Leptothrix cholodnii SP-6: one gene and its partner. The protein of the gene in region 1 interacts with the protein of each later gene in a pairwise test. Links are inferred from orthologs where the notes say so. Each region holds a gene or a part of one and is shown on either strand. Other genes may lie near its edges. The genes, in order: ruvA and ruvC.

Region 1 (3,238 bases):
CACCCCCGACGAGCTGCTGATGAGCGAACGCGCGATGAGCGCACGCGCCTACGTGCAGACCACCCGCATCCTGCGCGAGGCGGTCAGCAACGTGCTCAAGCACAGCGGCGCGAGCCGCTGCGAGGTCTCGATCCGGCAGGACCACAGCGACTTCGAACTCACCATCTCCGACAACGGCAAGGGCATCCCGATCGCGCTGGACGGCAAGCTCGATCGCGGCCACGGCATGTCGACGATGAAGGGCCGCGCCAAGCAGCTGCAGGGCCAGTGCCTGGTGGAGTCAGGCCCCGGTTACGGCACGACGATCCGGCTGACCTTGCCGCTGTGATGATTCCGGCCACAATTGCCGACGCAATCCCCCAGGCAGTGCATTCAACGGCCGGGCAATCCGTCGATACTGATCAGATCCAATAACTCGATCACTCGGCGGTGCCCGCCCGCCCTGTGGAGCGCCCATGAAACAGATTCTGCTGCTTGAAGACCTGCCCGAAATCCGCGCCTACCTGCGAGCGCTGGTGGTGCAGGTGTTCCCCGGTTCGACCGTCGTCGAATCGGCCCGCATCCACGACGCGCTGCAACAGGTCTCGGCCCAACGCTTCGATCTGGCGATGGTCGACCTCGGCCTGCCCGACGGTTCGGGCGTCAAGGTGGTGCAGGCGCTGCGCGACCAGCAGCCCGATGCGCAGAGCGTGGTCGTCACCATCCACGACGACGACGATCACCTGTTTCCCGCCCTGCAGGCCGGCGCCTACGGCTACCTGCTCAAGGAGCAGCCGCGCGAGCAGCTGATGGAGCACCTGCAGCGCATCAGCCAGGGCGAGCCGCCACTGTCACCGTCGATCGCGCGGCGCATGATTTCGTACTTCTCGGCGCAGGCCAACCGGCCGCAGGCCTATCAGCCGACCACCGACCAGCTGATGCCCAACGTGCAGCTGACCGAACGCGAACGCGAGGTGCTGCTGCGCGTGGCCAAGGGCTTCACGCTGCCCGAGATCGGCGTGCAGCTGGGCTTGAGCCGCCACACCATCGCCGACTACGTCAAGCAGATCTACCGCAAGCTCAACGTGAGCTCGCGCGCCGAAGCCGCGCTCGAAGCGCAGCGCCTGGGCCTGTTCCGGCGCTGATCAGGATCAAGCGCGCGGGCCGAGCGCCGGGCCGCCCCAAGCCGGCCCGCATCCCCTCGGGGGATCGCCCGGCGTAGCCGTCGGGCGCGGGGCCGTCACTTCATAATCGCGCCCCATGATCGGACGTCTCACCGGCACCCTGGCCGAAAAATCCCCGCCCCAGCTGCTCGTCGACGTGGGCGGCGTCGGCTATGAAGTCGACGTGCCGATGAGCACCTTCTACAACCTGCCGGTGCTGGGCGAACGCGTCACGCTGCTGACTCACTTCGTGGTGCGCGAGGACGCCCAGCTGCTCTACGGCTTCCTGACCGCCACCGAACGCGCCACCTTCCGCCAGCTGCTCAAGATCAGCGGCGTGGGCGCACGCACCGCCTTGTCGATCCTGTCGGGCCTGAGCGTGGCCGACCTGGCGCAGGCGGTCAGCGCCCAGGAGGCCGGCCGGCTGGTCAAGGTGCCCGGCATCGGCAAGAAGACCGCCGAGCGCCTGCTGCTCGAACTCAAGGGCAAGCTCGGCCCCGACCTGGCGCTGCCCGGCGCGGTGATCCGCAACGAGGCGCAATCCGACATCGTGCAGGCGCTGATCGCGCTGGGATACAACGAGCGCGAAGCCGCCGCCGCCATCAAGCCGCTGCCGGCGGACGTGGGCGTGAGCGACGGCATCAAGCTCGCCTTGCGCGCCCTCGGCAAGTGACCCCGGCGCGGCGACACGGTCGCGCACGACAAATTCAGCACTGTTGAAATAACCAGCCCGGTGCCAGCCTGCCGATAATCGGCCATGGCCATCCAGACCGATTCGTTTGCCGCCGCGCCGGCGCCCTCATCCGGCAGCACCCGCCGCCTCATCAGCGCCGCACCCACCTCGCCGAATGAAGAAGCGATGGAGCGCGCCCTGCGCCCCAAGCTGCTGCAGGAGTACGTCGGCCAGGCCAAGGCGCGCGAGCAGCTCGAGATCTTCATCGGCGCGGCCCGCAAGCGCAGCGAGGCACTCGACCACGTGCTGCTGTTCGGCCCGCCCGGCCTGGGCAAGACCACGCTGAGCCACATCATCGCCGCCGAACTGGGCGTGAACCTGCGCCAGACCAGCGGCCCGGTGCTCGAAAAACCCAAGGACCTGGCCGCGATCCTGACCAATCTCGAAGCCAACGACGTCCTGTTCATCGACGAGATCCACCGCCTCTCGCCGGTGGTCGAGGAGATCCTCTACCCGGCGCTGGAGGACTACCAGATCGACATCATGATCGGCGAAGGCCCGGCGGCGCGCAGCATCAAGCTCGACCTGCAACCCTTCACGCTGGTGGGCGCCACCACCCGCGCGGGCATGCTGACCAATCCGCTGCGCGACCGCTTCGGCATCGTCGCGCGGCTGGAGTTCTACACGCCCGAGGAGCTGGTGCGCATCGTCACCCGCTCGGCCGGGCTGCTCAACGTGCCGATCGACGCCGAAGGCGCGCTCGAACTGGCCTGCCGTTCACGCGGCACGCCGCGCATCGCCAACCGGCTGCTGCGGCGGGTGCGCGACTACGCCGAGGTCAAGAGCGACGGCCGCATCGTCAAGCGCATCGCCGAGCTGGCGCTGACCATGCTCGACGTCGACCCGCGCGGTTTCGACGTGATGGACCGCAAGCTGCTCGAGGCGGTGATCCACCGCTTCGACGGCGGCCCGGTCGGGCTCGACAACGTGGCCGCGGCGATCGGCGAGGACGCCGGCACGATCGAGGACGTGATCGAGCCGTACCTGATCCAGCAGGGTTTCCTGCAGCGCACGCCGCGCGGGCGCATCGCCACGCTGGCGGCGTATCGGCACCTGGGCGTGACGCCACCGCGCGGTGGCGCCGGCCCGGTCGGCAGCGACCTGTTCGAGGGCTGAACCCGGGCCGGCAGGATCGAGGCGATCAGGCCGCGCCGCCGTCGCTGCCTTCGTCGAGCGGGGGCGCCGCGGCGATCGCCGTGTGGCCTGCATGCGCGGAGCGGCTGTCCAGCGGCGCGTGGTCGCTGCCGTCGAGGTGCTGGGTGTCGCCCCAGCCGACCAGCGTGCAGCCGTCGTCGGTGAACAGCAGGCGGTTGATGCTGGCGTTGGCCACCGTCCAGGTGCGCGGCGCGTTCAGGCTCAGGCG
Region 2 (3,225 bases), 3.9 Mb from region 1 along the record:
CTTCGAGGCCACCGTGGCCAAGGCCGGCTGCACGCTCGACGACGCGATCGAGAACATCGACATCGGCGGCCCGGCGATGGTGCGCAGCGCCGCCAAGAACTGGAAGGACGTGGCCGTGCTCACCGACGCCAGCCAGTACGCGGGCGTGATCGCCGAGCTGCAGCAGGCCGGTACGGTGAGCCGCGCGACGCGTTTCGCGCTGTCGGTGGCGGCCTTCAACCGCATCAGCAACTACGACGCCGCGATCTCCGACTACCTGTCGTCGATCACCGACGGTGGTGCCGGTGACGGCGATGCGGCCCCGGCGCGCATCGAGTTCCCGGGCCAGAGCAACGGCCGCTTCGTCAAGCTGCAAGACCTGCGTTACGGCGAGAACCCGCATCAGGCCGCCGCCTTCTACCGCGACCTCTACCCCGCGCCCGGCTCGCTGGTCAGCGCCGTGCAGCTGCAGGGCAAGGAGCTGTCGTACAACAACATCGCCGACGCCGACGCGGCGTGGGAGTGCGTGAAGAGCTTCGACACCCCCGCCTGCGTGATCGTCAAGCACGCCAACCCTTGCGGCGTGGCGCTCGGTGCGGACGCCGGCGCGGCCTACGCCAAGGCGTTCAAGACCGATCCGACCTCGGCCTTCGGCGGCATCATCGCCTTCAACACGGTGGTCGACAAAACCGCCGCCGAGCAGGTCGCCAAGCAGTTCGTCGAGGTGCTGATCGCGCCGGCCTACACCGACGAGGCGCGCGCCATCTTCGCCGCCAAGGCCAACACCCGCGTGCTGCTGATCGATCTGAGCCAGGTCCAGCGTGACGGCGCCAGCGCCTGGGCGCGCGGCCAGAACGCGCACGACATCAAGCGCATCGGCTCGGGCCTGCTGATCCAGAGCGCCGACAACCACGTGCTCAAGCGCGAAGACCTGAAGATCGTCACGAAGCTGGCGCCGACCGCGCAGCAGATCGACGACCTGATGTTCGCCTGGAGCGTGGCCAAGTTCGTCAAGAGCAATGCGATCGTGTTCTGCAGCGGCGGCATGACGGTGGGCGTGGGCGCGGGCCAGATGAGCCGGCTCGACTCGGCGCGCATCGCCAGCATCAAGGCTGGCCACGCCGGTCTGACCCTGGCCGGCAGCGCGGTGGCGAGCGACGCGTTCTTCCCGTTCCGCGACGGCCTCGACGTGGTGGCCGATGCCGGCGCCACCTGCGTGATCCAGCCGGGCGGCTCGATGCGCGACCAGGAGGTGATCGACGCGGCCAACGAGCGTGGCATCGCGATGGTGTACACCGGCGTGCGGCATTTCCGGCATTGAACGTGTCTCAGCCAGCACACCCACGGGCCGCCGCGCCGGGTGAAGTGCCGTACCCGGCGCTTCGGGTGCCGACATGACCCGCATCCTCGGCATCGACCCCGGCCTGGCGACCACCGGCTTCGGCGTGATCGACGTCGAGGGCCAGGCGCTGCGTTACGTCGCCAGCGGCACGGTGCACACCCGCGAGGCCGACATCGGCGATCTGCCGGGGCGCATCAAGCTGATCTTCGAGGGCGTGCGCGAGGTGATGGCGACCTACCAGCCGACGTGTGCGTCGATCGAGATCGTGTTCGTCAACGTCAACCCGCAGAGCACGCTGCTGCTCGGCCAGGCGCGCGGGGCGGCGCTGGCGGCGCTGGTGACGGGCGGGCTGGCAGTGACCGAATACACCGCGCTGCAGATGAAGAAGGCCGTGGTCGGCAGCGGCCACGCGCGCAAGGAGCAGGTGCAGGAGATGGTGATGCGGCTGCTGCAGCTGCCCGGTCGGCCGAACCAGGACGCCTCCGATGCGCTCGGCCTGGCGATCACGCATGCCCATGCCGGCGGCTCGTTCGCGGCCATCGAGCAGGCCACCACGCTGCAGCGCCGGCAGCACGCCCACTACCGGGGCGGCCGGATCTTTTGATCGGTTCGATGTCGGCCTCGGGGCGGGCGGTGCAGAATCGATTCATCTCCCGCATGCCGGCACGGACATGCCCCGACCCGCGGAGGAGATCCGCAGCGATGCAGTACCCGCGATGAGCCACCCACCCGATGATCCCCCCGCGTCCGGCCGCACCGGATCGCCCACCCCGCGCACGGATCGATCGGCGCTGCTGCCGGCCCTGACCCGGCTGTTCGACGACGGCCCGTGCGCCGCACTGGTCTGCGGCGCCGACGGCCGCATCACCGAGGTCAGCGACAGCTGCGGCCGCTGGCTCGGACTGGCCGCGGCCGATCTGCTGGGCCGCAGGCCCGAGCAGGTGCTGGCGGGGCCGGGGGCCACGATCCCGGGCTGGGAGCGGCTGCAGGATCAGGCCCGGCGCCACGGCCGGGCCGGCACCGAGGCGCTGGTCCACGGCCACGGCGGTCGGCCGCTCTGGTGCACGCTGGTGCTCGATGCCCTGCCCGCCGCGCAGGGCGAGCCCGACACCTGGCTGCTGACGCTGGCCGACATCACGCAGCAGCGCATCCTCACCGAACTGCAGGGGCCGGTGCTCGGCGCGCTGGTGCGCGATCGGCCGCTGGCCGAGGTGATGGCGCTGGTCTGCACGCAGGTCCAGATCCTGGCGCCCGATGTGGTGGCCACGGTGCTGGGCGTCGATGACGACGGCCTGATCCGGCCGCTGGCCGGCCCGAGCATCCCCGCCGAGGTGTCGTGCCAGTTCGACGGTGCGCCGATCGGCCCCAAGGCGGGCTCCTGCGGCACCGCCGCCTGGCGCGGCAGCCCGGTGGTGGTGACCGACATCGACACCGATCCGCTCTGGGACGACTACCGGCACGTGGTGCAGCCGCTCGGCCTGCGCGCCTGCTGGTCGAGCCCGATCAAGAACGGCGAGGGCCGGGTGCTGGCCACGTTCGCGTTCTACTTCCGCGAACCGCGTGCACCGCACGGCCTGCACGAGCAGCTGGTCGAGATGAGCGTGCACCTGTGCACCCTGGCGCTCGAGCGCGAGCGCAGCCACGCCCACATCCACCAGCTGGCCTATTACGACGGCCTGACCGGCCTGCCCAACCGTGCGCTGCTGCAGGCCAACCTGGCACGGGCGATCACGCAGGCGCAACAGGACGGCACGACGCTGGCCCTGCTGTTCATCGACCTCGACCGCTTCAAGGACGTCAACGACAGCCACGGCCATGCGGTGGGCGACGAACTGCTGCGCGAGGTGGCCCAGCGGCTGGCCGGCGAGGTGCGCGATCGCAGCCTGGTCTGCCGCCTGGCGGGT

Evidence for each region.
Region 2: the proteins of ruvA (region 1) and ruvC interact in binary tests that used the Escherichia coli proteins (3 or more experiments, as listed by UniProt). The link is inferred for Leptothrix cholodnii SP-6 from one-to-one orthologs.

Annotation. Positions count from the first base shown.
Region 1 is NC_010524.1:4,431,821-4,435,058, forward strand. The notes cover bases 106-3,027. They hold ruvA (Holliday junction branch migration protein RuvA), read left to right. Parts: upstream 106-1,239; coding sequence 1,240-1,815; downstream 1,816-3,027. Other genes in these bases: LCHO_RS19675 (sensor histidine kinase), read left to right, coding at 106-328; LCHO_RS19680 (response regulator), read left to right, coding at 456-1,124; ruvB (Holliday junction branch migration DNA helicase RuvB), read left to right, coding at 1,900-2,991; LCHO_RS19695 (histidine phosphatase family protein), read right to left, coding at 3,017-3,027. Outside these bases: more of LCHO_RS19675, read left to right, coding at 1-105; more of LCHO_RS19695, read right to left, coding at 3,028-3,238. UniProt on the Escherichia coli protein: The RuvA-RuvB-RuvC complex processes Holliday junction (HJ) DNA during genetic recombination and DNA repair.
Region 2 is NC_010524.1:577,538-580,762, reverse strand. What follows is about bases 241-3,149. They hold ruvC (crossover junction endodeoxyribonuclease RuvC), read left to right. Parts: upstream 241-1,373; coding sequence 1,374-1,925; downstream 1,926-3,149. Other genes in these bases: LCHO_RS02665 (sensor domain-containing protein), read left to right, coding at 1,993-3,149; purH (bifunctional phosphoribosylaminoimidazolecarboxamide formyltransferase/IMP cyclohydrolase), read left to right, coding at 241-1,300. Outside these bases: more of purH, read left to right, coding at 1-240; more of LCHO_RS02665, read left to right, coding at 3,150-3,225.